Regions from separate parts of the Paenibacillus sp. FSL K6-2441 genome, predicted to be linked through region 1. Evidence: a T-box and tRNA genes for the amino acid it is inferred to sense, from the RefSeq annotation. Region 1 holds a T-box; the other holds one or more tRNA genes.

Region 1 (15,823 bases):
CGGCGTTTCGCGCTTCACCACAACCTTCTCACGCAGCATATCCGAAGGCGTCGTTTCGAGCGGCACGTAGTTGATGCCTTCGTACGTCACGTACTTAGCTCGAATCAGCACGTCGTCCGGTTCGGTTGGTACGTATTTAGCATTAAAAATATCCGTAACCAGCTTCCCGGCCTGTTGTGTTAACTGCGTTGGCAACTTCCCGCTATAGCCGGATACTGTTTTCGTTACGATACCGTCCGGTTTCGTGAACGCTTTGGCCGCAAACAATTCCGGTCTGCTCTCGGTGACTTCGTTCATAACGAGCGCCCAAATTTTGCGCGCCCGGGATTTACCGGCTTCCGACAACGTGTTCACCGGTTCGCGATACCCGATCCATACTCCCAGTGTGACGTCCGGCGAGTAACCCATAAACCAGACGTCGGCGTAGTTTTGCGTTGTTCCGGTCTTGCCGACAACCGGGATTTTGCCATATTTCTTGAAGTCGCTTTTGATCGATTTACCGGTGCCGTCCGTAATGACGGTGCGAAGCATATCGGTCATCAGGTAAGCCGTTTGCTCGGAGAAGACCCGCTGCGGCTTAACCTCATGCTTGTAGACGATGTTACCTTTCGCATCGGTAATCTTCTCGATCATATAAGCGTCGGTAAACTGCCCTCCGTTAGCGATGGCACTGTACGCATTGGTCAGTTCTTCAACGGTGACACCGTATTTCAAGCCGCCAAGCACGCCGGTTTGCGCGTTGTAGTCTTCATCTTCCAACGTAGTGATGCCCAGCTTCTTGGTAAAGTCCCAAGCTTTGTCGATGCCAACGATATTGTTAAACACCTTAAGCGCGGGGATATTCCGCGACTCATTCAAAGCTGTCCGCGCGGTCACAAGCCCTTTATAGCCGCCGCTGGAGTTTACAGGAATGTGGAAGCCTTTTTGGTAGTCCTTCAAAATAATCGGCGAATCATCAATGATCGAGGCAGGCTGAACTAACCCGGCTTCGAGGGCCGGCAAATAAGCGGCGATAGGCTTCATCGTAGAACCCGGCTGCCGTTTCATTTGCGTCGCATAGTTCATTTGCTCCGTGTAGAAGTCGCGCCCTTCGATCATGCCGAGGATCGCGCCGGTCTTGTTGTCGATCATCATCGAGGCGACCTGCTCCAGGCCCTTCTTCTCACTGTACGGAGAGAAATTGTCCGCGTTCTCCGATACCTTGTGCATGGCGTTGTAGACCTTCTTGTCGATGGTCGTGTACACCCGGTATCCCCCGGTCAGCAGCTCCTGCCGAGCTTCCTCGAGGATGGCCGAGTTGGCGGCAACCTCCTCTTTGGTCATCTCCGGATTGTTGAGCATCGCAAGGACGATCGCGCCTTGCCGTTCCGTCTCCAGCATCAGATACGGGTAGGTGTCATAAGCCTTCTTCGTTGGCTTGGCCAGCGATCCTTTAATATCGAAAGCCATCGCTTCTTCATATTGCGCTTGCGTAATTTTGTTCTCCTCAAGCATGCGCTGCAGCACCAGCTGCTGGCGTTTGACCGCCCGCCCGAATGCCTCCTCGTTAAATTCCCCTTTCCCGTTAAAAGCGGAATAGGTGGAGGGAAGCTGAGGCAGACCAGCCAAATAGGCCGCTTGCGCGATATTCAAATCCGACAGATTGCTGACGTTAAAGAGACCTTTGGCTGCGGCTTTGATGCCGTAAACCTGGTACCCATTCGAACCGTTGCCGAAGGGAACCTTATTCAAATAAGCCGTAATGATTTCTTCCTTGGATAAAAAACGCTCCAGCCGAAGTGCCAGCAGCATTTCCTTAACCTTCCGGTCTTCGGTCTTATCCAGGTTCAGGAACACGCGTCGCGCCAGCTGCTGGGTCAGCGTACTGCCGCCGGTCTGCACGTCCTCTTTAAGCACCCGCTGCTTAACCGCTCGCAACGTCCCTTTAAAGTCGATCCCGATGTGTTCCTCAAAGTGGTTGTCTTCGATGGCGATCACAGCATCGAGCACGATTTGCGGGATTTCCTTATAGGTGACAGGACGGCGATCCTCTTCCGAGCGAAGCTGGCCAATCGGCTGGCCGTCACGGAAATAGGCGAAACCTGTCATTTCATTATGATTGATTTTTGCTTGAATGTCGGCACGCGACCGTACCGGATCGTCCTTAACGATGGAGGATACGTATCCGAATACGGCTCCACCGGCAAACAGAACGCCGGCAAATCCAAACAGAACGAGCCAACCCACAATCGCCCAGGCTAATCTGCCTTTTTTGCGCTTCCGGGCGGGTTTTGAGTTTTTTTCGCTCCGGTTATTGCGCCGCAGCTTGCCGGAGTTCTTGTCGTTCTCATGATCCATGCATGATCCTCCTTTATAAACAGCAACATTATAGCATAAAAAAGGGGATTTGGATGTTTTTTCAGCGTATTTTGGCGTGTGATGGAGCCTAGTTCCTGCTCATGACCTAGCTTTCGTAGATTTGACTTTGGGAATGCATCTGTGTTATATAATATTTTAAATTGCAAATCGTCAAAGGCTTAGAAAGACTCAGTAGAAGGCGGAATCCCGTCGCTCAGAGAATCGGTGGTTGCTGCGAACCGAATGGGCGGATCCCTTTTGAATTACCGTCTGGAGCCGTCCGGGGGAACGCGCGTAGAATGCGCCAGTAGTCCGGTACCGGGAAATCCCGTTATGTGAATGAAGTGAAAACCGTCATCGGTTCGTCTGGCAATCCGCCGCAGGATCCGCAAACGGTTTTAATTAGGGTGGTAACGCGAGTGCTCCTTCTCGTCCCTTGGGATGAGAAGGAGCTTTTTTGCGTTCCGTTTTCTAAGCAGGACTAACGAATATGGAGGGAAAGAAGAGCAATGAAATGGGAAGAATTAAGCGCGGCCCAGCAAGCCGAGGTGGAACGCCAACTTCAGGTGATTTCCCGCGGTGTTGTGGAGATCGTGCCGGAGGATGAGCTGAAGCAAAAAGTGATCCAGTCGGTTGTGACCGGCAAGCCGCTGAAAGTTAAACTGGGGCTGGACCCTTCCGCGCCGGACATTCATATCGGCCATACGGTGGTTATGCAGAAGCTGCGGCAGTTTCAGGAGCTCGGCCATCAGGTGCAGCTGATCATCGGCGACTTTACGGGGCGGATCGGCGATCCGACCGGCAAATCGGAAACCCGCAAACAATTAACCGAAGAAGACGTACAACGGAATGCGGAAACGTACCGCCAGCAAATCTTTAAAATTCTGGACCCGGAAAAAACGCAAGTTAACTTTAACTCGGAATGGCTGGCACCGATGACGTTTGCCGACGTCGTGAAGCTGTCCGCGAAGGTGACCGTGGCACGTATGCTGGAACGCGACGATTTTACGAAGAGGTATACAAGCGGTCAGCCGATTAGCATCCACGAGTTTTTCTACCCGCTGATGCAAGGCATGGATTCGGTGGCGCTGGAAAGCGATATCGAGCTGGGGGGAACGGACCAGAAGTTTAACTTGCTCATGGGCCGGACCTTGCAGAAAGAATATGGCAAAGACACGCAAGTCGCGATCATGACCCCAATCATCGAAGGCTTGGACGGCGTGCAGAAGATGAGTAAAAGCCTTGGCAACTACATCGGCATCGATGAAGCGCCAAACGAAATCTACGGTAAAGCGATGTCTGTGCCGGACGAGCTGATGACGAAGTATTTTGAGCTGGTGACTGACCTGTCCCTCGAAGAATTGGCTGAACTCACCGAAGGCCTCAAATCGGGAGCCGTGCATCCGCGCGACGCCAAGATGAAACTGGCCCATACGCTCGTCCGGATGTACCATGGTCAAGAAGCTGCCGATGCAGCGCAGGAGCATTTCGTAACGGTGTTCCAGCAACGTGCGCTGCCGGAGGATATCGAGGAGAAAGAAATTCCTGCCGCTGAGCTGGACAATGGGAAAATCCGTCTGATCAAGTTGCTGACGTTGCTAGGGTTCGCCGCATCAAATGGGGAGGCAAGACGCAGCATCCAGCAGGGTGCGGTTAAGCTGAACGAAGAGAAGATCAGCGACCCGAATGCGGAAGTAGAGCTGGCGGGCGGAGAGATCATCCAGGTCGGTAAACGCAAATTTGCCAAGTTGTCGGTAAAATAAGAGGAATGGACTATATAAAGATCCCTCGCCAATTTTTGCATATAATCATGCATAATCAGCTAAAAGAGGAACAGAACTTACTGTTCCTCTTTTAGTCAGAGAAAGGGTCTAATGATGGTTGATTGTATACTTTGCAATGTATTAGAAACCCGAGAAGCTGTGGTTCTACACGAGTCAATACATGTTCTGTGTATTTTCGATCTATATCCGGCTACCAAGGGGCATTTATTGATTTTTCCGAAGCAGCATATTGAACGCTTGCACCTGATCGAAGATGATCGCTTACAAAATGAGCTGTTCCAAACGTTAGTGACCGTATGTAAGTGACTGGTGGAAAGTCAATTGTGTACGGATTACAGCATTATGACCAAATAGCCAAAGGTAGGCACAAAAAAACCGACCCAAGTTGAGAACAACTTGGGTCGGTTTGCTTCCGAATCTTAACGGTTGTAGAACTCGACGATTTGCTTCTCGTCGATGTCTTGCGACAGCTCGGAACGTTCTGGCAAACGGATGTATTTGCCTTCCAGAGTCGTGTCGTTGAATTCCAGGTAAGCCGGAACATGCGTACGGTTCTCCAGAGCTTCCTTCACGGAAGAGAGACCACGGCTTCTTTCACGAAGGCCGATTACGTCGCCAACGTTTACGCGGTAAGAAGCGATGTCTACTTTCTTGCCGTTAACCGTTACGTGACCGTGGGATACGAGCTGACGTGCACCAGCACGGGAGTTCGCGAAGCCCAGACGGTAAACAAGGTTGTCCAAACGGCTTTCAAGCAAGATCATAAACGTTTCGCCCGCGATACCAGGCATGTGCTGCGCTTTCTCGAACAGGGTGCGGAATTGCTTCTCACCCAAACCGTACATGTGGCGCAGTTTTTGTTTCTCGAGCAATTGTGCTCCGTAGTTACTTACTTTTCTGCGTTGGTTAGGACCGTGTTGCCCCGGAGGGAACGGACGTTTCAAATCTTTGCCAGTGCCGCTCAAGGAAATGCCAAGACGGCGGCTGAGTTTAAATTTAGGACCTGTGTAACGTGCCATTGTATAGGTAGACTCCTTTGTTAGTTAAATTTCGTCTAGGGTTCTACTTGCGCGGGTTTTGTTTGGTTGAGCGAAGGATAGATAATGATACGCTCCCTGACAGGAAAGTTCAGCCGCTGTCCCGTCAGCAACAAAAACCGAGAGGGTGCTCGCATGCGTTACGCCCTAAGTAAGACTCTATCCAGTCTTCATCAACAATATATATTATATGAATTGAGGTTATAAAGTCAATAAGTGATTTTGTAGAGATGGGTGGATTTTTGTCGATAGGGCTTTAGTCCCAAAAAAATACCTTAAACCTTAGGATTTATAATGCAAAACCCTAAGGAAGATAGTAAAATAGAGATATCAGACAAGATCGGATATGGCGGAGATGGACAAGCTTGAACTTCAGGACAAGAGCTTGTCCGTTTAATATTTATCGCAGAAGGGTTACAATTCCAACGCAGCATATAAAGGAGCTTTTTTATGGCCGATCAATCCTTGGGTCAGCCGATGCTGAACCTGAATAACGCTTCCGGCCTGCCGCGGCTTGATGATGTCAACGATTATACCGATTGGCTGCGGCAGCTAGATATTAACGCCCACGATTTTCCCTACATCGATTCCATATTACAACAGGGATTTGCGGAATGGCGCAAACAGATCAGCGATATGCCGGAACTCGGCGAGGCTGATTTCTTCCTTGCCGGCAGCCGCGGCGAGAAGCTGCTTGCCGATTCGTTGAACCCGCGGCAACCGCTGGAACGTTCCTGGCCTAGCGGAATGGAAGAGGTCATCAAGCAGAGCTTGTATGAGCGCAAAGCCATCGCAGCCCAGAAGGCCGACGGAGTTTATGCGGCTGTACCGGTGTATACACGCATTCATGGCGAGTTGTTTGCGGTGTTTGGCTGTCTCATGCGTGAGAGCTGCACTTCAGAGGCGATCTTGTTAGCCAAGATGGCGGCCCGGCTGTTTCAAACCTGTTTTTATCGTTGCTTTGAGGGAATGTTCATTACGGATTTGGTCCGCATCCAGCAGCAAGCCAAGCGGGAGGAGCAGCGCCGCTCTAAGCTTTTTCAAATGGTGCAGAAGCTTCATGATAAGATCGACGTGGATTCGGTCCTGACCGAGGTGTTCGAGCGGGTGTCCGGCATGTATCCGAATGCCCGTCTGGAGTTGCTTATGTCTCAGGATCATGTAAGTCTCGATCCGCGGGTTAAATCGTTTCAATTGCTTGGACAAGGCGATGAGCTGCTCGTGAGGGCTTTCATGGAGGGCAGAATGCAGGTCAGGGAAACCGTGGATCCGAAGGGAGAAGGCGAAAGAAATTTGGAAATCGCCGTACCTCTCAGTGGCAAACAAGGGGTGTACGGGGTTTTCCACTTGCGCATCCAGCGTGAGGAGATCGATGATGTGGATTTGCAGCTGATCGGCATGCTGGCCGATACGGCCGGCACGGCATTTGAGAACGCGAAGCTGTATGAACAATCGAATTTGCTGATCAACGAGCTGAGGCTGATCAATGAATTAACGAAACGGCTGAATCAAAGTCTGCGGCTCAAGGAAGTTTTCCAATTTGCAACCGAAGAGTTGCTATCGATTTTTCAGGCGGAGTATTGCTGTATTTCCCAATTAAACAAAGAGACAGAAACGTTCGAGATTGTGTCCAGCAATGTTCCGGGGCTGTCGAAGGAGCATTTTCCGAAAAACTATGGATTCAGCGGGCTGGTATATTCCACGCAGGAGCCGATCATTCTGTCGGACTTTCAAGCCTATGGGAAGGTATCCTCGAGATTTATGGAGGAGACGAACTCCCGCTCGCTGATCACCGCACCTTTGTTCGTCCGGGGAGAAGTGAACGGGGTAATCATGCTGGCGCACCGCAAGACCCGCTTTTTTTCTTATGATAATTACAAGCTGCTTCAGGTCTTATCCTCACACATCGGTCTTGCAATCGCCAACGCGTCGCTGCATGCGGAGGTACGCCGGATGGCCAATCGCGATATGCTGACTGGACTTTACGCCCGCCATTACGTCGATGATGCGATCCAGGAATTCCAGAAGAAAGACACGAACGGTTCCTTAATCATCGTGGATATTGATCAGTTTAAGCAAGTCAACGACACGTACGGGCACCAAACCGGGGATAAAATCCTGAAGCAGGTGTGCGCAATCGTCAAGAGCTCAATCCGCAAGACAGATATCGCCGCCCGCTGGGGAGGCGAAGAACTGGCGGTGTACCTGCCCGGTGCAAGCGCTGAGAACAGCTACCAAATCGCAGAAACGATTCGGCTGCGCGTCGCGATGGATACCGATCCGCCGGTGACCGTCTCATGCGGTATTGCTGAGTGGGTAAAGGGCGATGAGAAGCTTAGCGTGGAGTCGCTTTTCTATGAGGCGGATATGGCGCTGTATAAAGCCAAGAACAACGGGCGGAACCAGACGCAAGTCGGATCCAGAGAGGACGCCCCCTCCTCGTAAATGGTTGCTTTATTGGTATAGAACGCTCTCGACCGGACATATGGACGGCGGGAGCGTTCTTTTTTGGGTTGCCGGTCGAACCTGCGAATAGAGTGACCGTCCCTGTGGCAGGATACTGCTAGAACTAGCAAAAGGAATGATCCGGTGGGGAACCGGGTTTATTTTTTCAGGCGGGGGCTTGCATATGAAGGGGATATCACGGAGAAGGCCAACGTATAAATATCGGTTAGGGAAGATCATCTATGGCCTGCTAGTCACGCTAATCTTGGCGTCGTGCGGGATCAACGAAGCGAGGACGCCGGAGCAGTGGTTTGACTTCACCTGGTCCGGGCTGGCGGGATGTGACGCGTTAACCTTTCGCGGCTTAGCCGCCTTGCAGCGCGGAAACGGGCAAGGGCTGGAAGAGAGTTTCAGTTATACGGGACGTCTTCAAGAGCATAGGGAATTAAGTATCCGAGGCGAGCCGATGGGTCAGCGGGCGGGATACCCTGCAGGCCATCTGCAAACGGCGGGATTAGCAGAGCCGAATGGCTGGGAAGCAAAGCTCCGGTTAGAGCACGGGAACTGGCTGGTGCAATCCGATGACCACAATGCGCTGCTGCAAGGGGTGGTCCGTCTGAACCCGCTGGAACAACTAGAGGAGATTCGAATGGCCGCTAAGAAAACGATCACTTCCGAGAGCGGTGCTGCACGGGGGACGAAGGTGCTTCGGATCGAGATGGATCCAGCCGAAGCTACCATGCGGTTAAAGGATCGCTTGCTGTCGGAAATGGAGCTCACGCGTGAGGCCGGGCTGGCGCAATTAGAACAGGTGCCGGCTTCACAGAAGGAGCAGCTGCGAAACGAGTTGTCGCAGATCTGGACGACGGGCAGCAAGCAGTTAGCGGTCATGCTGAAGCAAATGAAAGCGACCGTCGTCTACCATTTGACGATTGACCGCAAATCGGGATTACCTTCCAGGCTGACCTCGGAGACGACGTTGAATTATTTGTCACCCAAAGGCGTGCCGCAGCGGGAGGTGCTGCGAACCGATAACCGGTTTGAGGGTTATCAGTAGGCGTGAGTGACATCCTAGGTTAGGCTGACTTTCCGACCCTATCGTGCTACAATAGCAGAAGAATTAACCAATGGTTAAACCAATGGGGTGTTTGGACGGCCGGCACGGGTTGTAATACCAAATCCCACAACGAATATTGAGGAGAGTGTGAAGCCAGATGCGAGATCCTAGAATTCAGAAGCTGGCGGAAAACCTGGTTGGTTATTCCGTAAATGTACAACCGGGAGAGAACGTCCTGGTCGAAATGATTGGCGATGAACGTGATTTGCTGAAAGCGGTCGTGGAAGAGGTTGGGAAGAAGGGCGGGAACGCCTTCGTTGAGATTACTGACCGGGCTGTACAACGTGCGCAATTGAAATACGCCACGGAAGACGGCATCAAAACCTGGGCGGAATACGATTTAAAACGGATGCAAATGATGGACTGTTACATCGGCATTCGTGCGGGTTCTAACGTCAACGATCTGTCCGACGTACCCGAAGATAAGATGAAACTGTACAATTCGCTTTATTCCCACCCTGTACATAGCGAACAACGGGTGAAACGTACGAAATGGGTGGTGCTCCGTTATCCGAACGCCAGCATGGCCCAATTGGCCAATACGAGCACGGAAGCGTTCGAGGATTTCTATTTTGACGTATGTAACCTGGATTATGCCAAAATGGATCGGGCGCAAGATGCCTTGGCCGATCTGATGAACAGAACGGACAAAGTCCGGATTGTTGCTCCGGGCACCGACCTGACCTTCTCGATTAAAGACATTCCGGCGGTCAAGTGCTCCGGTCAAAGGAATATCCCGGATGGTGAAGTCTATACGGCTCCGGTCCGCGATTCCGTAAACGGCACGATCAGCTACAATACGGCTACGCTGTACAACGGAGTTACGTTCGAGAATATCAAATTCCGCTTCGAGAACGGTAAGATCGTTGAAGCTACGAGCAACGACACGAAACGGATGAACGAAATCCTGGATTCGGACGAAGGGGCTAGATATATCGGGGAGTTTGCGATCGGATTCAACCCGTATATTTTGCATCCGATGAAGGACATCTTGTTCGACGAGAAAATTGCGGGCAGCCTTCACTTTACCCCAGGTCAAGCTTATGAGGAAGCCGATAACGGCAACCGTTCCTCGATTCACTGGGATCTTGTGCTGATCCAGCGTCCGGATTACGGCGGCGGAGAAATTTATTTTGACGATGTACTGATCCGTAAGGATGGCATTTTTGTGCTGCCTGAGCTTGAGGGATTGAACCCGGAAAACCTGAAGTAATCAGAAATCCTCCTTGCTAGGAAAGCGGATTCAATGTATGATTGAAGTATGTTATTTCCAATGTTAAAGACGGAGGGATCCTATGGCCACGAACAATGAAGCGGTAGTCGAAATTGCCCAAACAGCAGGCAAGTTCACTTCTTCCATTGTGCTTCAAGCGGACAATAAGTACATCGATGTAAAAAGTATCCTCGGCCTCTTCACCACGCTCGTAAATACGAAGAGCTATGAGCTTCACGTTCACGGACCGGATGCGGAAGAAGCGAAGAAAGCCGTAACCGAAGTGTTTGCGAAACACGGGTTGGACGTCAAAGTTGTTGCCGATTAATGTCAATGAGAAACACTCCCGACTTAGGTCGGGGGTGTTTTTTAATGCCTGCGAACAGCGGTACTCAGCGGTTTTTCATAGATAGGTTAATTTAAGCAGGTTCTTGTATTGGCTTTCGATTTCGTCTAATATTAAGATTAGAGATGAATGGTAGGCGATTTTGGACATAGGGGGGAAGAAGCATGACTTCATCTGAGTTGCAGGAGCAACTAAACCTGAAGGCACTTAATCTTCTGAAAGAAGATGCAGATAAAATTGAGAAGCTGATCGAAGTACAGATGGAGAACTTGGCCACACGTTATTGCCCTCTCTATGAGGAAGTGCTGGATACCCAGATGTATGGATTCTCCAGACAAGTAGATTACGCAATTCGCGTCGGACTTATTCAAGAAACGGTAGGTAAACAAATCCTCAGCAGATTGGAACGTAATTTGGCCTCGCTGTATGAAGCCATGAACAATAGACAACAGTAAGGCATTTGCTGTTGCTGCTAAATAATACAAGCGTATGCTTCGGAAGTTGCCGAAGACATACGCTTGTTTTGTTGTTGAGGGTTATACGAGATAAAACGAAACGCCGAGAATCATATAGACCGCCAGCAGCAGTACCCCTTCAAACCAGTTGGTTTGGCCGTCCTGCGTGATGGATTTGGCGATAAATACCGAGACGCCAATCGCGGCCAACTCGATGACGGTAAATACGATATCCATCGGCTTGCCAAACAGATGGCTGACGAAGATGAGCACAGGAGCCACGAACAAAGCGATCTGCAAGCTAGAGCCGACGGCGATTTCTACGGCTGCCCCGATTTTGTTCTTCATCGCCAGCATGATGGCAGCGCTGTGTTCGGCGGCATTACCAACGATCGCAACGACAAAGGCACCGACGAACAACTCGCTCAGACCGAAATCGGCGGTCAGCGTGTCAAGCGTATGTACCAACCATTCGCTGACGAACGCAACCATAACGGTAGCGATCACCAGATATAAAATCGACTTCCCCTTGGACCAGGCCGGGGCATGTTCATGCGGAAGCTCTTCCGCGTCCTTCTCGCTAATATCTGCCAGATGGTTCTTGTGCGTGATCATGGAGAAGATCAGCCAGAGGATATAGGCGACAATCAGAACGCCGGCAACAACCAAACTGAGCGCGAAACGATCGTCCTCGTGCAGCACGTGGGTTTGCAGGAAGATCGCCGGGACGAACAATGCGATGATCGCTACGATCATCAGCGAGCCGTTCATGCCGGCTAACGTGACGTTATATTTTTGCACCTTGTGCTTTAAGCCTCCCGCAAACAAGCTGAGCCCCAGCACGAGCAGCAGGTTGCCGATGATGGACCCGGTAATGCTGGCCTTCACCATGTCGAACAGCCCTTCGCGGACCAGCATGATGGCGATAATCAATTCGGCCGCATTACCGAAGGTGGCATTTAGGAAGCCGCCCAGGCGTTGACCCGCGTAATGCGCCACGCTCTCCGTTGCCCGGCCGAGAAAGCCCGCGACAAGAATGACGGCGATCGCGGAGATGACAAATTCTAACGTTGCTGACCAGTGCGCGTAATGCCCCATGGCGCTAAGTGCAAAGAAAATCAGCAACAATGCGGGTGAAATAAACTTTTTCATGGAACACCTCGAGTTAGTCATTTTTTGGCAATAAACTGAATGTAACAATTTTACTCAAAATTAATCGAAAGGTCTACATTTGCTTTAATGCGACTTCCGATTTACAATGAAATTAATGAGGTTGAAGGAGGAATGACCATGACCGAACAACTGCAGTTGGATAGCGGGCAAATTCGGATTTCAGACGATGTTGTCGCCAAAATCGCCGGAATGGCTGCTCTAGAGACACCGGGGATTGCCGCGATGTCCGGGGGGCTTTCCGAAGGTTGGGCTAAACGGTTAAGCGGCAAAAATGTGCAAAAGGGCGTCACGGTCGAAGTTGGTCAATTGGAGGCGGCAATCGACCTGCGAATTATCGTGTTATATGAGACGCCGATCCACGAAGTTTGCCGGATGCTTCAGCAAAATGTTCGAGAAGCGGTAGAGAGCATGACGGGACTTAAAATTGTAGAAGTGAACGTGAAAGTCGAGGGCGTGGCGTTTAAGGACGATGAAATCTGATCGCCCCTTCCTTGACCTTCTGCAGCATACCTGAGTTTCGCTTTCGGCCTCGAATGACCGGATTGCTGGCATATGCAGTAAGCATAAAGAAGACTACGGAGATCATCACTCCGTAGTCTTCTTTTGTTAGCTTCAAATTATAAACCGCGCCGGGCTTCTCTGCGCAGTTCGAACGGCGTTGGTTCGCGGATGATCACCGATTTGGTGCGTTCCTGCTTCAATGGCGGAGATGATTCGCGCGAAATGCTAAGCACAATGCCCATCGAGACCATCATAACGAGCAGCGAAGAGCCGCCGTAGCTAATGAAGGGCAAGGTGACGCCGGTCACCGGAATCGTGTTGGTGACGCCGCCGATGTTAACGAACGCCTGGATAGCGATCAAGCCCATAATCCCAACCCCAACTAACGTGCCAAACGTGCTTTGGCAGCGCAGCGACACGAGCAGCCCGCGCCAAATGAAATAAATATAAAACAGCAGGAAGATCAACGTACCGATAAACCCGAATTCTTCGCCGATGACGGAGAAAATAAAATCGTTATACGCATTCGGCAAATAATGCAGCTTCTGAATGCCTTGTCCGAATCCAGTACCGGTTAGTCCGCCATGGCCAATCGCGGTGAGCGATTGAATCAGGTTGTAGCCGGTTCCTTGCGTATCATGCCATGGGTCGAGGAAGGCTTCGATCCGGCCCATCCGATAATCGCTGCTCGCAGCGACGGTGGGATCGGGCGGATTGATCTTGTCCCACAACGCTTCGACGCCTAGCACGATGCTGGCACCTAATATGAGCAACCCAATGGAACCGAGAATGTGCTTCAAATTCGCGCCGCCGGCGAAAATAATCAGCCCGGCGGTAGCCACAAGAATCAGACAAGAGCCAAGGTCAGGCTGGAGCATGATCAAGCCGGCGACAAAACCAACGATGACCATGACCGGGATATACCCGGTTCTTAGATCCCGGAACCGCTCGCCTTTCTTGGAGATGAGGGCCGACAGGTACAAGATCGTCGTGATTTTAGCAAGCTCCGTCGGTTGAATCCCGAGCGTACCAATCGTGAACCAGCTGGTCGCGCCATTGATGCGTCCGCCGATAAATGGTACAAGCAGCAGCATAATGATGGCCAGGATGAACACAGGGATAAACAGCTTCTTATATTTCTCGTAAGGGATATTCATCGTCACGAACATGCCGACTAACCCGATTAAGGCGAATATAATCTGCCGTTTCGTAAAATACATCGGGTCATAACCAAATTTGGCATCAACCAGCGTGATGCTGGAGCTGGAGCTGAACACCATAACGATTCCGAAACCGGCCATCAGCAAGGTTAAGATGAGCAACTGAAAATCGGGGGCTCCGCGTCTTGGTTTCTCTGTGCCTTCTTTCATCGCGTTACCGATTAGGCCTCAAGAAGTTCCTTTAATTCCGTCAACTTATGATTGGCGGTCTTCATGACCATCGCAGGAATCTCCGATTCATACTCCAAGCCGTGCGGAAAAGTGGCCCGCCCCATATAGACCGCTTCGATTGCCAGTACCGTGTCTGGACGTTCCAGTTTGCCTTCTACCACCCGTGTATTGATGCGGAGGTAATAGTCGCTGTTATTATATTCAATTTTATAATCGTATGTAGCGCGGTAATATTCCCATTGCCAACGGATGAAGCCTACCTTCTCCGCAGCTTCGTCTAAGTAAGCCAAATCGCTTTGCAGTCCGTCCAATCCGGTATTTTCTACGATCATTGTAAAGAGTGCCCCCTTCAAAATATTGGTCCAAAGTTCACGGATCGATTCAAATGTGAACTTTTTTCATCAAAGTTATCACACTTATCCCCATGATATTATGTTTCCATCGGTTGTGCAAGCATGGGAAAACCTCGCAAATCGGCGGCTTTCCTTAAGGTAAATCTGAACGAGTCACCCGTTTTCTGCTACAATAAGCTAAACGAGATCGTGGAAAGAGGAGTGGGACGATGGAGGAGAAGCTGTTAAGCGATTTGTTTCCATCCATGGTGGAGCGGCGGCGTCATTTTCACCGCTATCCGGAGCTTTCCTTCATGGAAAAGGAGACTTCAACGCTGGTCGCCGATAAGTTGCGGGAGCTGGGGATCGAAACGACAACTAATGTCGGCGGGTTTGGCCTTGTAGCCCGCATCCGGGGAGAGCTTCCCGGCAAAACGGTGGCGCTTCGGGCTGATATGGACGCGTTGCCAATCCAGGACGAAAAAACGTGCGAGTACGCCTCTCAGCACCCCGGCGTGATGCACGCCTGCGGTCACGACGGCCACACGGCAACGCTGCTGGCACTGGCGGAGTACTACAGCCGCACCAAAGCGAAGCTTCGCGGGGAGATCCGTCTGATCTTCCAGCCGGCGGAAGAGGTTTGCCCGGGAGGGGCGAAATCGATGATCGAGGAAGGTGCGCTGGACGGCGTGGACGTTATTTACGGAGTGCACCTGTGGACGCCGATTCCGGTCGGCACGGTGGCGAGCGCACCGGGACCGTTGATGGCTTCGACCGACGAGTTCTTCATCGATGTGCAGGGACGCGGGGGGCATGGTGGCATGCCGCATAAAACGGTGGACAGCGTGGTGGCCGCTTCGGCGCTTGTGCTGCAGCTGCAAAGCGTGGTGAGCCGCTCGGTGGATCCGCTGGACCCGGCCGTTGTGACGATCGGCTCGATCCAGGGCGGCACGGCGCAGAACATCATCGCCGACCGCTGCAGATTGTCCGGCACGGTCCGCTGCTTCCGCGAGGAGACGCGGGAGCTCATCCGCGAGCGGATTCATGTGTTGGCCCAAAGCACGGCGGAAGCATACGGTGCGAAGGCGCAAATCAACTATATGATGGGCTACCCGAGCTTGGTGAACGATGAAGGTGAATACCATCGTTTTACGAAGGTGGCTCCGGGGGTGTTCGGACTGCGGGCCGAGCTGTCGCCGAAGATCATGCCGGCGGAGGATTTTGCCTACTATTTGCAATGGGTTCCGGGCTGTTTCATGTTTGTTGGCGCGGGAAATCCCGGCAAGGGCGCAATGTATCCGCACCATCATCCCAAATTCGATATCGACGAAGACGCCATGCTGCATGCGGCGGGGCTGCTGGCGGCGATGGCGGAATCCTATCAGGACGAACACGCATAATCGGATTCCTACTTTGGCACGCTATGTTCAAAGGAGGGATTTATGTTGAGAAAAGTTAGCGAGATTATGACCCAAAACGTCGTTACTGTGACGCCGCAGGATAATGTTTACGAAGTAGCGGTTAAAATGAAAGAACACGACACGGGTTTCATTCCGGTAGTTGAAGGCGGAGATAAGCTGATTGGCGTCATCACAGACCGGGATTTGGTGATCCGCGGTATCGCCGAGAAGCGTCCCGGCTCGACGGCAGTCTCCGAAGTGATGACCAAAGGGATCAAAACCGCTTCCCGCG
Region 2 (15,823 bases), 920 kb from region 1:
CGCCCATTAAAGCGGTACGCGAGCTGGGTTCAGAACGTCGTGAGACAGTTCGGTCCCTATCTGTCGTGGGCGTAGGAAATTTGAGAGGAGCTGTCCTTAGTACGAGAGGACCGGGATGGACGCACCGCTGGTGCACCAGTTGTTCCGCCAGGAGCACAGCTGGGTAGCTAAGTGCGGACGGGATAAGCGCTGAAAGCATCTAAGCGTGAAGCCCCCCTCAAGATGAGATTTCCCCGTATGTAAGACCCCTTGAAGACGACAAGGTTGATAGGCCTGAGGTGGAAGTGCCGTAAGGCATGGAGCTGACAGGTACTAATCGGTCGAGGGCTTATCCAAAATTCACCCCAAAAAGTGAAGCGGAGGCTTCGGAGAGTACACCGAGTACTTTTCGGGGACCCCGGGAACTGAATAGGGGCTAAAATGCAAATCTAGTTTCGTATCCAGTTTTCAAGGATTCAACCTTGAAAACTTCATAATGTTCCCTGATAGCTCAGTCGGTAGAGCACTCGACTGTTAATCGAGTTGTCACAGGTTCGAGTCCTGTTCGGGGAGTCAAAGTCCCAGGAAGTAGGTTATACTTCTGAGATACACTTCATAACTTCCTGGGATCCTATATCTGGAGAGGTGTCCGAGTTGGCCGAAGGAGCACGATTGGAAATCGTGTAGGCGTCACAAGCGTCTCGAGGGTTCGAATCCCTCTCTCTCCGCCATTATTATTCTTTCTACATGGCCCGTTGGTCAAGGGGTTAAGACACCTCCCTTTCACGGAGGTAACAGGGGTTCGAATCCCCTACGGGTCATTTCTTCCCTTCATGATTTCAAGTTGATTTTGCTGACTGACTTGATTTCTGAATGGGGGATCTGTTACAATATAACTTGTCTTTTCCCATGGAGGCTTAGCTCAGCTGGGAGAGCATCTGCCTTACAAGCAGAGGGTCGGGGGTTCGATCCCCTCAGCCTCCACCATAAAACTTTACTTTTTGGGGTGAAGTTGAGTCTCTGAAGTATATTCCGATTACTTTTCGGGGACCCCATAATAAAATATTATTATTGACGCGGGGTGGAGCAGCCCGGTAGCTCGTCGGGCTCATAACCCGAAGGCCGCAGGTTCAAATCCTGCCCCCGCAATTATCCTCTTCCAGAGGATGGCATTATTCTCGTGTGGAGCCGTGGTGTAGAGGCCTAACATGCCTGCCTGTCACGCAGGAGACCGCGGGTTCGAATCCCGTCGGCTCCGCCATTTAATTTCATATTAAGGCTCGGTAGCTCAGTTGGTAGAGCAGAGGACTGAAAATCCTCGTGTCGGCGGTTCGATTCCGTCCCGAGCCACCATTCAACAATTATGTTGAAGAGCCGGTGTAGCTCAATTGGTAGAGCAACTGACTTGTAATCAGTAGGTTGGGGGTTCAAGTCCTCTCGCCGGCACCACGTGGAGGCTTAGCGAAGTGGCCAAACGCAGCAGACTGTAAATCTGTTCTCTTACGAGTTCGGTGGTTCGAATCCATCAGCCTCCACCAGTTTTCTAGGGGCATAGTTTAAAGGTAGAACAAAGGTCTCCAAAACCTTTGGTGTGGGTTCAATTCCTGCTGCCCCTGCCACTTTTTCTCTCTTGATGAACTTTATATTATGGCGGTCGTGGCGAAGGGGTTAACGCACCGGATTGTGGCTCCGGCATTCGTGGGTTCAAGTCCCATCGATCGCCCCATTTCTTTCTCAATCAAATATAGTGGGGATTAGCCAAGCGGTAAGGCAACGGACTTTGACTCCGTCATGCATAGGTTCGAATCCTATATCCCCAGTTTAAGCGGACGTGGCTCAGCGGTAGAGCATCGCCTTGCCAAGGCGAGGGTCGCGGGTTCGATTCCCGTCGTCCGCTCCATTCTATATTATGGCGCCATAGCCAAGTGGTAAGGCACAGCTCTGCAAAAGCTTTATCCCCAGTTCGAATCTGGGTGGCGCCTCCATTGATAATTCGCGGGAGTGGCGGAATCGGCAGACGCACAGGACTTAAAATCCTGCGGTAGGTGACTACCGTACCAGTTCAAGTCTGGTCTTCCGCACTTTTGATTAAAACTTTATATGTGCCGGTGTGGCGGAATGGCAGACGCGCTCGACTCAAAATCGAGTGGGGAGACCCGTGGAGGTTCGAGTCCTCTCACCGGTACCAACTGTGAAATTAAGCTCTTGGGATCAGGAATCCTAAGGGCTTTTTTATTGTTTAGGAAATTATGCTCGGTGGTGTAATCTGTGTCTACTATTCAGTCTAGCAGCAGAAAGTAGCGTTTTTTAGCCATGGTTGTACTTTATGAAGAGGCGACTGCAGCCCAAACAAGGATTGTCCCGCAAGCCATTGAAGATGGCGAGGGGGAGTCCTTGTCATTTGCGGCACCGGCCGCATCATCCATGGTTGGTATGCTGAAGGGTCTGCAAAAAAATTTGCTCGATATGCGTGTCGTCAAGTGAATAATAGACCGTTTTTCCAACCTTGCGCCGCTTAACAATTCTGAGGTTGCGCAAATATCGCAGTTGATGAGAAACGGCCGATTGACCCATTTCGAGGAGCACTGTCAGGTCGTGCACGCAAAGCTCCCTTTTTAGCAAGGCGCTGATGATTTTGACGCGCGTCGGATCGCTGAAAGCCTTAAACCAGTCGGCAAATTGAACCGCTGCCTGGTTATCGATAAGCTCCGCCTTGATAGCTTTTAAATCAACGAGTGTGCCCGAGCAGTTCGTATCACATTCTTTCGCTGTATTTATGGACTGTGTCATGGACTATCCCCTTCTGTAAGGCGTTTGCATCATTTTATCAAAAAAAGATTGGTTAAACGAAATTATTACAATTAAGCGACTGTTGTCATCACAATAACATATAAGGCTATAACGAGCAAAACGCTGAGCGAAACGGCGAGATACGCATTTTTGTTTTTTTGGAACAAGTAAAATATGGCGGCGATATATCCCAATGCAATAACAATATAAATAAAGATCATCGCATTTAGGCGGAGCTGAAGCTCCGCATTTTCATAACCCTGATGAATCATAGGGATTGCTTGTCCATAAGGAAGGGCCAAAGCATTTAGGTATTCGGGCGCAACCGCATTTGTCAAGTAAAGTCCGGACAGTACAATGACCAGCATCGCGAGCGTTGCTACGGGGTGGAACCATGACAGGAAGCGGCGCCAGGAGTGTACAGGTTTAAACCAACCTGCCACCAGCAATGTGCCGGACCAGATTGCAACCGCAAGAAAATGAAGCGTGTACGTAATGAGCCCTATATTGCCGTACCAGGCGGTAAGGTGGTGTTGAATTCCAGCCGAATTTGGCCGATTGCAGTGTTTACCACTTCATCCTGCATTGGGGAAGAAGAGGTCAGCTTGGTATGCGCCGAGGTAATCGTTGGAGAGACAAAGGTAAACATCGTAATAAAGAAAATACTTTTCTCATAAAAATATCGCTCCGATCATGTGTTATAAGTTCAGATTCTTTCGCGAATAATGAAGATGCGAATTAAATATCATTGACATACACCATAGGGCGTGATCTATATATCCCCATATGATCATATATGAATAAGCGTTCGTGTGTAAATTATCCTTTGGAGCCGAGGAAAGCTTAGGGAAGGAATAGTTGATGTAAGGCTCCCCGGCAAACCAGACTCACGTTGCACAGCGCGGAAAGGAAATGAATATATAAACCGTTTTTGGGGAAATTAATCCAAATAAATGATTAAGGTGATCTATCGTGTGGTCGACAATCACAGAATATATCCCCGACTGGCCGACTTTCATGCTGGCCGGGGTTACTCTGCTCATTCCTCTCCTCATTTTTGCGTTGCATCGCTGGTTTCGCTCGATTGTCACGGATAAGCACGGGCGCTCAAGGGAAGGATTAACGACAGACCGTGTTTTTCTGGAAACTCATAATAGTACGGATTCGCAGCTGTCCGGCGAATATGAAACCGATCTTATGCATCTTAAAGAGACGATCGGCCAAAATGACGACGTTCATTTTCGAGAATACGAACTCGCCGGGTTTGGTGCGCGAGCGGTACTGATCTTTGTTGACGGTATGCAAGATGAACAGTTGATTAATAGCCACATTATGCAAGTGCTTATGCTGAAGTCGGATAACAGTGCGCAGCAAGGGATGAAGTTTCCCCCGGAGGAGGGGTTAGTTTCCTACTTCAAACAAAACCTACTGCCGGTTACCGAACTAACGGAAGTCGTTGGCAAACGGGAACTCAGAGAATCGATTCTCGCAGGGTATACGGCTTTAATGGTTGAAGGAATGGCGTGCGCGCTGCTTGTGGGCACCCCCCGCGGGAAATCCAGGGCGATAACGGAGCCAACTTCGGAAGCGCTGCTGCGGGGGCCAAGATTGGGCTTTACCGAAATCCTGAGCGATAATACAGCGATGCTCCGGCTCCAAGGACGGACGGAACAAATGGAAATCAAGAAATACGTTGTCGGCAACGTAATCAAGCGAGATCTTGCGATCGTCTACATGAAAAACATTGTGAATCCGGAGTTGCTGCAGGAAGTGGAGCAACGCATCGCCAAGATCGATCTGGATTACATTGCCGAATCCGGCTATGTCGAGCAACTGATCGAAGACGACATCCTAAGTCCTTTTCAACAGGCGCAAAATACGGAACGTCCGGACCGGGTCATGAGCGCCTTGGTGGAGGGGAGAATCGCCTTACTCCTGGATGGAACCCCCTTTGCGCTCATTGTTCCGGTGACCTTCAGCATGCTGCTGCAGTCCCCGGAAGATTATTACGAACGATGGATGGCAGGGTCACTTTTACGGATGCTGCGTTTTGTTGCGGCATTTATGTCTCTCATAATTCCATCGATGTATATTTCATTTATTTCTTTTCATCCCGGACTGATTCCGACAGAATTAGCCATTACGATTATCGAGGCACGCCAACGGGTTCCATTTCCGTCGTTGATCGAAGTATTAATCATGGAAGTTTCGATCGAAATTTTGCGGGAAGCGGGGGTTCGGCTGCCCAGGCCCATCGGCTCCGCGATGGGCATCGTCGGCGGTCTGATTATCGGAGAGGCCGCCGTTCAGGCGGGGATCGTTAGTCCGTTTCTGGTCATCGTCGTTTCGGTAACCGCCATCGCTTCCTTTTCGATTCCGATGTACAGTGCAGGAATCACATTGCGTATGTTGCGATTCGTAGGCATGTTTTTTGCAGCAGTACTGGGGATATTCGGTACGATATTGTTTTTTTTGCTGATTTGCAGCCATCTGACCAAGCTGGAAAGCTTCGGTGTGCCATATGTCACGCCCTTTTCGCCGATCCGTATCGGCGACTGGAAGGACTTGTTCGTCCGTGCGCCCTTGACATTAATGAAACGCAGACCCGAATTGTTGAAGACGGTCCGCAAACAACGCAGATCTTAAACCGAAAAGCTAGGAGGGGATCACTTGTTTATTCGCACCAACGACAAAATCACCTCATCGCAAGCGGTCATCTTTATGACCAACAGTGTTCTGGGAGCTGGCATTCTAACGTTGCCCCGGGATGTGACCGAAAAAATGCGTACCCCGGATTCCTGGCTGTCTGTATTGCTGGGAGGCGTCGTTGTGATGCTCGCGGTGCTGCTCATGGTCAAATTAAGCCAGCAGTTTCCGGGAAGCACGATTTTCGAGTTTTCTCAAAAAATTGTCGGGAAAGTGATGGGCAGTATAATGTCCCTCCTGTTAACCGTTTATTTTCTGGTGTTGGCCGGATTTGAGATTCGCGCTCTGGCAGAGGTGGATATCTTTTTATTGCTGGAAGGTACCCCCATATGGGCTGTCATTATTCCGTTCATCTGGACGGCGGCCTATTTGATTTCTGGAGGAATCAACAGCATTGCCCGCTTGTGTCAAATTATTTTTCCTGTGAGTATCCTGATTTTGCTGCTTAGCTTATTTTTCAGCATGAGGATGTTTGATATCAATCACTTGCGGCCTTTTCTCGGTGAAGGATTGCCTCCGGTGTTCAATGGCTTGAAATCGACAATGCTTATTTTTGCGGGCGGTGAAGTCGTTTTGTATTTAGTTGGCCATATGGAGCACCCCGAGAAAGCGGTTAAGGCGATATTGGCTGGCTTGAGTATTCCGTTCGTTCTTTATTTTTGCGCCACCGTGATCGTCGTGGGAAGCATGTCGGTTGACGCCGTTCTAAGAAGCACCTGGCCGACGCTTGATCTTTTGCGAAGCTTTGAAGTCACCGGTTTGTTTTTTGAACGACTTGAATTTCCGTTTTTGGTCATCTGGTTAATGCAGATGTTTTGCAATTTCACTATCTTTTTCTTTACGACGGTCTTGGGCGTATCGAAAATAATGCGCATAAAATTCCCAACCGCGCTCTTTACACTGATGCCGGTGGTTTTTATCGTCGCTCTTGTCCCCAAAAACATGAACGACTTATTTACGCTTGGCAGCGCCGTCGGAAACACCGGCATGATAATTTTCGCTTTAGTTACGGTTCCGTTATCCACCATATACCTAATTCGGAAGAAGGGACTCAAACCGAATGCGTAAGCGCCGTATTTTGTCGCTGTTTCTTGCCGCTGGCCTGCTTGCGTTGCAAACAGGTTGTTGGAGCAGTAAAGAAATTGAAGATTTAAGCTTGTATATCGGATTGGCCTTGGATGCGGGAGAACCGACGACCGTTGAACGGGAGCTGGAGAAACAAGGAGGAAATTATCCTAAGCGAAATCTGATTACGGCTACGATCCAGATCGTTCCGATGGGAAACTTCAGCAGCGACAAACAATCAGGGGGTCAAGGGAGGAAAAGCGAATTTCTGAATATGTCGGAAACCGGGGATTCTCTGTTTGAAATCATGCGGCAGTATTCGCTTCGCCTGAAGCGGGCGGTCATCGGCCAGCATTTGAAGGTGATCGTCGTATCTACTGAGCTGGTTCGTCAGCAGAGCATCGACAAACTGATGGATTTCGTGCTTCGCGATAACGATACACGCCCTAGCTGCATCGTATTATTGAGCAAAGGGAAGGCGAGAAAAACGCTGGAAATGGCGTATTCCGGAGATCCCCCCGCTTTCAAGCTGAGGGACATGCTGCAAGAACGTTTTAGGACCGGCAAAATTATGAATGAGGTGAATCTGACCGAGTTGAATGAGAGGTTGGGCACCAAGCAGAGCTTTCTCCTGCAGGAGGTGTCTAAGTACGGTGGGGAAACGAAATTTACGGGAGCGGGGATAATCAAAGGGTCGACCGGCAAATGGATCGGCACATTGGATCAAACGGACGTGGAGAGCATTGCTTGGATTCAAGGCGATGTTGAAGGTGGGGTGATCAAAAGCTATGATTGGCGAAATGAAACGATCACTTACGAGGTTGAAGACGAGAAGACGCAAATCACCCCCCGGATCGAGGAAGGGCGGCTTTCGTTTCATGTCAAGATTGAATCGGAAGGGCGGTTAATCGAAAACTGGGATCTTGAGGAAGACCCCTCCAAAACCGAATTTTTGGAGAAAGCAAAGAAGATCTTCGAAAAAAGGCTAAACCAAATGCTCGAGACGACGATGCATAAAATGCAGTCAGAATATAAAACCGATGTGGCTGGGTTCGGCAACCGGTTGAGGATCACGCACCCTAAATACTGGAAGGAAGTCGAAAGCCATTGGGACGACGTTTTTAGCCGTACGCCGGTGACCTTTGACATCGACTTTACGATTACGGATTACGGTGCATCCAAGAAATGAACGGCATCCTCGACAGCCCAAAGCAGGGCCAAAGGATCGATTGAATCCCCAACCGATTCTTTGGCCCTGCGATGTTGATTGTATCGGAAATTGTCGCCTTCGCTGAAGGTGTAGGTCACTTCTACGGAGCTGAATTCACCCGCAACGTCGCTGCTGAACCATCCGAGATAAGCGTTCCCGGCGGAGACTTTGTAACGTCGGCCACATCCAGCCGTTTTACTTTCCCGAAGCTTGGGAGCGCTTGCGATTCAGGCCAGCTGATCGTATTCTTGGACGCGGTTTCCACTGAGGATTGTGCCGATGCAGAGGTGGTACCTAAGGATAAGGACATGGTGCAGAATAAAATGAGACAAGTCATCGTTATTTTGCGAAACAAATGCGTTCACCTCGTATCCTCATATTAGGGTTATCGCTCGTAGACAGGTTCCTTGAAGCGCTGAATCACAAATCCCCTCCTTTTTTTACGAAAGTGTAAAGAAAACGATAGAACGTGTATAATATGTTTAATATATCCAATAGTCAATGTCAAGCGAGTGAATGATTTGAAATAGATTGACGAAATGCTATAAATGATATAATGTGAATATATGGGGAGAAATAAGATAGGAGAAGCCTTATGCAAAACGAACGTAAACCGTTATATATGCAGATTCAACAGCACTTCAAAGAAATGATCCTGCAGGGCAAACTGCGGGAGAACGATAAGATCCCCTCGGAAAAAGAGTTAATGGAACAGTTCGACGTCAGCCGAATTACGGTAGCCAATGCCTTGATGCAGCTGGCGAAGGACGGCTGGATCTACCGGATCCCCGGGCGGGGAAGCTTCGTCAGCGAAGGCATCGGTGAGCTGCTGCAACGCCATCAAGGCTCTCTGGCGGAGGGGGGATCATGGCCCGTGCTGGACGGAAATGCGGGGGCGCCGGTCCATCATCTCGGAGCGTTAAACGGAGGGGGAGCTGACCCTTCGCTGGGAGGGATCGAAGCCGCATCCCATATTCCGGGGCGCACCACGATCGGGCTAATTATGCCGATGCTGGTAGACTATTTTGCCATTCGGCTGCTTCAAGGAATTAATAACATCCTTGAAGACAGTCCATACAGCCTGCAGATCGTCTTGACGTACAATTCCATTGACCGGGAGAAGGAAGCGATCAACGATCTGATTCGCAAAGGGGCCGCCGGGCTGATTATTTTCCCAAGTGATGCGGAAACGTACAATGAGGAAATTTTAGCCCTGAAGATGCGAGGTTACCCGTTTGTGCTCCTCGATCGGTATTTGCCGGGAGTAGCTACGAACTTGTCGCGCAGCGACGGCTTAATCGGCGGACAGCTTGCCGTTGACTATTTGTGGGGCCTGGGGCATCGCGACATCGCCATTTGCTCCGATTCGCCGTTGCCTACAATTACAGTGGAGGAACGGATTAACGGATATATGGAGGCGCTCAAACAGAAGGGAGCGATGATTAATCCGGCACTGATCCTCACCGATTTCAATGTGGATTACAGCGAGATCGACAAGAAGCACCCCTTGTACCGGTTTATCAAGAACCAGATTGCTACCGCTTATATCACACTGAACGGACGGCTTGGCCTGCACATCTACTCAATATGTAAAGAATTAGGGCTTCGGGTGCCGGAGGACATCTCGATCCTGACGTTTGATGATCCTTCGCCGGGGCTGCATGAATGGGGATTCTTCTCGCATATTTCGCAATCGGAAATCGAGATGGGAGAAGCCGCAGCCCGGATTTTGCGGGACATTCTCGAGAAGCCTGAGCTTAAGGATGCGGGGTATACTAAAGTCATCCTGGAGCCAAAATTAATTGAAAGTCAATCTACGGGACCCCTTGCAAAACGAGTAAAGTAAGTAGATTGACAGGGCACCTGCTTGCCCTTGCAAGCTAGGTGTCTTTTTTAACATTATAGAATTTATAAATTTTGGGGTGGGAGCAGGTCTTCCGCCTGATTTCTGTTTTTGGTAAGGTTAGGATATGGAGACGAACATTTTGAAACGAATCTTCTTTGATGAGCGAGGGCACTGGGATCGGTTTGTGGCAAAACATGGTGGCAAGCTGCGTGCCAATGTGCGGAAAGAAGTAGAGAAGTTCCGTCGATGCGGGGATCCCAGAAACGGTTTTAAGCTGATGGTATGTGAAGGATGTCATGACCTACGGCTCGTTCCGTATCGTTGTAAAGGAAGATTCTGTACGACCTGTTCATGCGGAGAAACAGAGGAATGGGCACGTCTCCTGGAACAAGATGTATTCCAAGTCAACCACCGCCATGTCGTCTTCACGATCGACGAAGGATTACGGGAAATCTTTCTGCTCCATCGGGCAAAATTACTCAAAGAATTTATGGATGAAGCGGTACGCTTAGTCAAAGAACATTTTGAGAAGAAACATAAGGTAACTCCCGGAATCGTAGCCGGGTTGCATACGTTTGGGGCACGGCTTAACTTCAATCCTCATGTACATATGCTTGTAACGATGGGAGGAATGAAGAAGACCGGCGAGTGGAAAACATACGATTTTATTCCGTTCGAGATGCTGCGTAAGCAATGGCAGACGGTTGTTTTGAAGCTGATTCGTCGAAAGTTAAGTGAACAAGAGAAAAAGCAAGTGCAGTCCCGTTTGCAAAAAGCTTACTGCGAGAACGGAGAAGGCTTTTATGTGCATGCTCCGAAACAGAAAGGGAACGTCAAGCAGCAACTCGGGTATATCGGGCGATACATGAGAAGACCAGCGATAGCGGTTAGCCGGATCGAAGCGTATGACGGAGAAAAGGTGACATTTCGTTACCGGGATAAGAATGACGGGGAAGAGAAGACCGAGACGATTTCGGTAGAAGAATTTATGGGTAGACTTGTGCGGCATATTCCGGATGAAAACTTCAAAACGATCCGTTACTACGGGGTTTATTCGCGGCGGATCAAGAGCCTGTGCAAGAAGTTAGTCAGTGAGTGGCAAAAAGCCGCGAGAAGATGGATTGTCAAGGCAAAGCGGATATTAAAACGCAGAACGTGGAGTGAACGGATCAAGGAGCAGACGGGGAAGCCGCCATGTTGCCCAAAATGCGAAAGTTATTACGAATACAAGGGAGAAGCCTGCCTTGAGGATGGGAAGTTGAAGGTGAAGTACGCGGTGTGCTCCACCTCAAAGGCATGTCTGGAGAGGATGATTCGGGATGTCGCCGGTGTCAAAGAAACGAAAGGTAGCGAAGAAAAAGAAAAAGCCGCAAAGCGGGCTGCATAGCAAAGCGAAAGTAACCTACATTTGTCTTCAATGTCATACAACAGAAGAGATTCCGCTGAATGTCGTTCGGAATTTCGATGCGATGGATGATGGAGATCCAACCGTACCTCCGCAATTCCGCTGCGAAGAATGTGGAGGAGGCATGTACCAGGAATATTACAAAGGAATTCATGGTTACGAGTACAGGATTAGTGACGTAAGAAAATAAGCCGGATGTAGATTGTTCCCCACACCCGGCTATTTTGCACGTATGAACTAAATCGTACGAACTAAAGGACGCCGCCAGGCGTTTTTCTTATGCTAAATTAGCAATAAATGATATATCTAATTCTTGACATAAATGACATAGTGAAATATAGTTAATATTACAAATAGATAATACAACTTAGAACAAAAGCTTTATCAGTGCACTTCACAGTAAGGAGGGTTGCTTGGACGATGGAAACCGCGGGATTACAGAAGCGAAAAGCAACGCAGCGCAGGTTAGGGAAGCACAAAGATGCTTTGATCGCCGCCGTTATCCTCGTGCCGATGTTTTTGGCATGGTTGGTGGTTTCGGGTTTTCCCACTTTGTTCGGGTTCGTGTTAGGGTTCTTCGAATGGGTGGGGTTGGCAGATACACCTAATTTCATCTGGTTCGATAACTTCATCAGCTTCTTTCAAAACCCGGTGTACACGGATGCATTGTGGAGGTCGATCTGGCTGGGCGGACTGGTCACGGTCATTACGCTGGGAGCAGGCTTTTTTGCTGCACTGCTGATGAACCTGCCGCTGTTCGGCAAAGGGTTTTATCGTTCCATTTGGTACATCCCCGCCATCACGGCAACGGTTGCGACCACGCAAGTATTCAACATTTTTCTGGATTCGAACAATGGGGTCATCAACAACCTGCTGAAAGCGATGGGCAAGGAACCGATCGTATGGCAGTACTCCGTCGGATGGGGCATTTTCTGGATTGTGGTCTATTCAGTCTGGAAAGGGGTAGGCGGTGCAGCCTTAATCTGGTTGGCCGGTCTGCAATCCGTGGATTTGTCCTTGTACGAGGCGGCGGAAATCGATGGTGCGGGACGGTGGCATAAGCTGCGGTATGTCACGTTGCCAGGGTTAAAACCCATCGCGACGTATATCGTCATTACGAACTTGATCGCAGCGATCCAGATTTACGAGCAGGTATTATTCATCACGAACGGCGGGCCTTACGGGCAAACCGAAGTGCTGGTGTTCCGTATTTACCGGGACGGCTTCTGGGACTTCAATTTGGGGATGGCTGGCGCTTCCTCACTGATCATGGCCTTGATCGTTATTGTTGTGACTGTGCTGTACTACAACTGGTCAACGAAATCCGATCGTCGGACAAGCATTCCGATCAAGCCCGTCAAACCCGCGAAAAAGGAGGCGCTCCCGCATGCCCAGTCCACTGAACGCTAAAGTTAGCAAACAGTTTAAGCCCGTTCATTTACTGGGACATCTCATTCTTCTTGGCGTTGGGCTCATTTTGCTGTATCCGTTGATCTTTATGGTGCTTGCCGGTTTTTTCACCAAGACAGAATTCTCCTCAACGGTGTTAGGCATCTTCCCGCTTCCTAAAGCGCCAACGCTGGAGAACTTCAAGGCGCTGATCGTTGGGTCCACGGATGCTGCAGTAGCCACTTATATGAAGAACTCGCTGATTCGTACAGCTTACAACACGTTTTGGGCAATTTTGACTTCATTTTTGGCTGGATACGTGTTCGCGCGGCTGCGGTTTAAAGGGCGGGATACGATCTTCCTGATCATGCTTGCCACCCAGATGATTCCCGGGACGCTGGCGATCATTCCGACTTACCTTGAATTTGCCCGCTTCCCGTTTGCCGGGGGAAACGATATCTTTACCGGCGGAACCGGTATTCTGAACTCCTGGTGGGTTTACTTGATCGGTGGGCCTAGCATCAATATTATGGGGACGTTTCTGGTGAAGCAGTCGCTGGAAAAAGTACCGCTGGAAATCGACGAAGCTGCAATTGTGGATGGGGCCGGGACGTTGCGACTGATCTTCCAGATCCTCTTCCCGCTGCAGTTGCCGATTATGGCGTTTATCGCGATTACGACAGCGCTCGGAACGTGGAACGATTTTATTACCCCGTTCTTCTATACAACAGACGACAGTTTGCAAACGCTTCCTGCGGCGATCACGCGAATTTCCTCCGTTGGAGCAAGCCCGGGCGCCGTCATCAACTATCCGATGATTATTACCCTGAGCCTTGGCATCACGATTCCAGCACTGCTGATCTTTGCTTTCTTCCAGAAGTATATTGTGCAGGGCTTGGCGAACACAGGGATCAAAGGTTAGGAAGCCCGGGAACTCATTTTTTATGTCGAAGTTGCACTACCGGTCCGTTATGGATCGAATCGATGAAAACAGTTCAACACCCGTATTGAAAACTTGACTTAATGGACACTCACGCTGAATAAAATGACTTTTGGAGGGGTTCAAGCATGTTGTTGAAAAAGTTCCACGTCATGTTTCTATCGCTGTTACTCATCACCTTATTAGCGGCTTGCGGATCTGGAGGGGGGGACAGCGGAGGCAACCAGGCTGCGAACGACCCAGGGACTAATGGAGCATCAGGAAATCAAGGTTCGTCCTCTTCTGAAGGCGCTACCATTACCGTATTAAATGAAGGAGCCGTAGCGATTGGCGTCGGGGTGCTGAGCGAGCTGCTGGAGAAAAGCAAGGAAAAAACGATCGCCGACGAGACGCTGAATCCCCGGATTACAGAGGAGGATTACAACTATACGCCTGGTCAGCCGCTGAAAAAAGCCGGCGTCTTCCCGTACTATTATCAATCGATTATCAACGAGAAAATGAAAAGCAAAAACATTACGGTCAAAACCGAGGACTGGGGTTGGGGCGAACCGCTGATCCAGAAGCAAACAGCGGGATTCCTGGCGAAAAACATGCCCGACATCATCGTTGGGGAAACACAAATGCCTGGGTTTGCCCAACAGGGATTGCTTGAGCCGTTCCCGGACGACATGGCCCAAGAAATTCGCGAAAAAGTAGCCCCGGCAGCCTGGAAGCCGATGGAGTATGACGGCAAAATTTACGGTTTTGCCTCGCAACCTGGCGTTAGCAGCTTGTTCTGGAACAAGAAGCTGGTGCAGGAGGCAGGCCTGGATCCGGACAAAGCGCCAGCAACCTGGGATGAGCTGTTGGCTAACGTGAAGAAGGTAACGGAAGCAGGCAAAGGGAAGTTCTACGGCGGCGGGGTCTATGCCGGGCCGAATGCCGGCGGGTATTTGCGGTATGGTACCTTGCTTGTTATCAATGGCGGAGGATTTGCGGATGATCAAGGCCAACCTGTCTTTAACTCCGATGCCAACGTAGAAACGGTACAGTTCTTGAAAGAGCTTAACGCCAACCATCCGGCTGGATTGATGGTGAACACTACTGAAGGAACGTATTTTGACGCGTTTAAAAAAGGACAAATCGCATATCTGATCGATGGACCGTGGCGTGCGATCGAGAGCTCGCAAATCGGAATCGATTACGGAATGTCGCAAATTCCGCTGTCCCCGAATGGCAAAGCCGGCAATATCACCATCGGCGCCGCGTTCCATGCCGTACCGAAGGATGCAAAGAACAAGGAAGCTGCATTTGAGTACATCCGCGCGATGTACAGCGAGGAGATCCAACAACTGATCGCCGATACAGGCGTCCGGTCTCCTGTACTGAAATCGGTGGCTGAGACCGATGCATATAAAGAGGCGCATCCGGAAATGTATCAGCACTATCTGGCGATGGCCGGCAATGTGCAAGGGTTGCCAACGTTTAAGAATTCAGACTCCAAGGTATGGCAAATCTTTGGTGAAGCCGTGACGAAAGCGTTAATGACCAAGGAGGATATCAAGTCTATTCTGGATGACGCTCAGAAGAAAGCGGAGGCCTATACCAAGTAAATTATATTGAAAGAGTGATGCAGCATGCCGTATGAAACGAACCACATTATGATCCAAAAGGCAAAGCAAAGGCTTGCCAAACTGCAGGATTACATTTACCGCCCGATTGCCGGGCTTGAGGTTGAAGCTTGGGTAACGAAAGAGCCGGTCCCTTACGCCGAGCGAATGAGCGGCCGGCACATACGGCTTCAGCCCGGGGATAAATGGGGAGAGCTGTGGGATTGCGCCTGGTTTCATTTTCAAGGGACCGTACCGGAAACGGCCGCTGGCCAAAAAGTCGTTCTGTTGATCGATATTAATGGAGAATTATGTCTCGTGGATGAAGCGGGAACCCCGCGACAAGGCTTAACGAACGTTAGCTCCGAATTCGACTACAGCCTAGGTCGGCCTGGTAAGCGGGTGGTGGACGTCAGCGCTGCCGCCCGAGGCGGGGAAACGATCAATCTGTGGGGAGACGGCGGCTGCAATGACCTATTTGGACATTATCGCAGCGGAACGCTGAAGGAAGCGGACATCGCCATTTGCCATGAGGAAGCCCGGCAACTGGCCTACGATCTGGAAGTGTTAATCGAGCTGGTTGAGCAGCTGCCGGATTCCAGCGCCAGAAAAGCCCAGGTCCTGCAATCCGTCTACGAGGCAGCTCTTCAGCTGTCGGAGATCAATGAGGAATCGGTACGCTTGGCGAAAGCGTATGTGGCCCGCGAATTGGCGAAGAAAGGCGGGGATTCTGTCCTGACGATCAGCGCCATCGGCCATGCGCATATCGACCTGGCCTGGCTGTGGCCGATCCGCGAAACGATCCGCAAAGGAGCCCGGACTTTCTCTACGGCGCTGCGGAACATGGAGAAGTATCCGAGTTACGTCTTTGGCGCAAGCCAGCCGCAGCTGTACCAGTGGATGA

Evidence for each region. The T-box of region 1 lies ahead of tyrS (tyrosine--tRNA ligase). A T-box ahead of a tRNA ligase gene usually reads a tRNA of that ligase, here a tRNA-Tyr.
Region 2: it has a tRNA-Tyr gene. The T-box ahead of tyrS (tyrosine--tRNA ligase) is inferred to sense a tRNA for this amino acid. The anticodon was not compared.

What each region holds. Positions count from the first base shown of each region.
Region 1 is NZ_CP150174.1:2,883,739-2,899,561, reverse strand. It holds gene NSQ80_RS13320 (transglycosylase domain-containing protein) at 1-2,337, opposite strand, end outside; T-box leader at 2,509-2,777, shown strand; gene tyrS (tyrosine--tRNA ligase) at 2,847-4,100, shown strand; gene rpsD (30S ribosomal protein S4) at 4,541-5,140, opposite strand; gene NSQ80_RS13305 (diguanylate cyclase) at 5,609-7,603, shown strand; gene NSQ80_RS13300 (hypothetical protein) at 7,788-8,660, shown strand; gene NSQ80_RS13295 (aminopeptidase) at 8,818-9,933, shown strand; gene NSQ80_RS13290 (HPr family phosphocarrier protein) at 10,016-10,261, shown strand; gene NSQ80_RS13285 (YlaN family protein) at 10,444-10,734, shown strand; gene cax (calcium/proton exchanger) at 10,816-11,886, opposite strand; gene NSQ80_RS13275 (Asp23/Gls24 family envelope stress response protein) at 12,025-12,387, shown strand; gene ftsW (putative lipid II flippase FtsW) at 12,525-13,778, opposite strand; gene NSQ80_RS13265 (YugN family protein) at 13,790-14,131, opposite strand; gene NSQ80_RS13260 (M20 family metallopeptidase) at 14,362-15,531, shown strand; gene NSQ80_RS13255 (CBS domain-containing protein) at 15,577-15,823, shown strand, end outside.
Region 2 is NZ_CP150174.1:3,802,841-3,818,663, reverse strand. It holds rRNA gene NSQ80_RS17665 (23S ribosomal RNA) at 1-336, shown strand, start outside; tRNA gene NSQ80_RS17660 (tRNA-Asn) at 480-552, shown strand; tRNA gene NSQ80_RS17655 (tRNA-Ser) at 619-710, shown strand; tRNA gene NSQ80_RS17650 (tRNA-Glu) at 729-800, shown strand; tRNA gene NSQ80_RS17645 (tRNA-Val) at 891-966, shown strand; tRNA gene NSQ80_RS17640 (tRNA-Met) at 1,055-1,128, shown strand; tRNA gene NSQ80_RS17635 (tRNA-Asp) at 1,164-1,240, shown strand; tRNA gene NSQ80_RS17630 (tRNA-Phe) at 1,257-1,332, shown strand; tRNA gene NSQ80_RS17625 (tRNA-Thr) at 1,353-1,428, shown strand; tRNA gene NSQ80_RS17620 (tRNA-Tyr) at 1,432-1,517, shown strand; tRNA gene NSQ80_RS17615 (tRNA-Trp) at 1,525-1,598, shown strand; tRNA gene NSQ80_RS17610 (tRNA-His) at 1,630-1,705, shown strand; tRNA gene NSQ80_RS17605 (tRNA-Gln) at 1,728-1,799, shown strand; tRNA gene NSQ80_RS17600 (tRNA-Gly) at 1,805-1,879, shown strand; tRNA gene NSQ80_RS17595 (tRNA-Cys) at 1,891-1,964, shown strand; tRNA gene NSQ80_RS17590 (tRNA-Leu) at 1,975-2,060, shown strand; tRNA gene NSQ80_RS17585 (tRNA-Leu) at 2,084-2,167, shown strand; gene NSQ80_RS17580 (metalloregulator ArsR/SmtB family transcription factor) at 2,398-2,769, opposite strand; gene NSQ80_RS17575 (hypothetical protein) at 2,841-3,212, opposite strand; gene NSQ80_RS17570 (spore germination protein) at 3,742-5,415, shown strand; gene NSQ80_RS17565 (GerAB/ArcD/ProY family transporter) at 5,440-6,543, shown strand; gene NSQ80_RS17560 (Ger(x)C family spore germination protein) at 6,536-7,729, shown strand; gene NSQ80_RS17555 (GntR family transcriptional regulator) at 8,346-9,596, shown strand; gene NSQ80_RS17550 (transposase) at 9,736-10,983, shown strand; gene NSQ80_RS17545 (sugar ABC transporter permease) at 11,422-12,411, shown strand; gene NSQ80_RS17540 (carbohydrate ABC transporter permease) at 12,389-13,312, shown strand; gene NSQ80_RS17535 (extracellular solute-binding protein) at 13,459-14,922, shown strand; gene NSQ80_RS17530 (glycoside hydrolase family 38 C-terminal domain-containing protein) at 14,947-15,823, shown strand, end outside.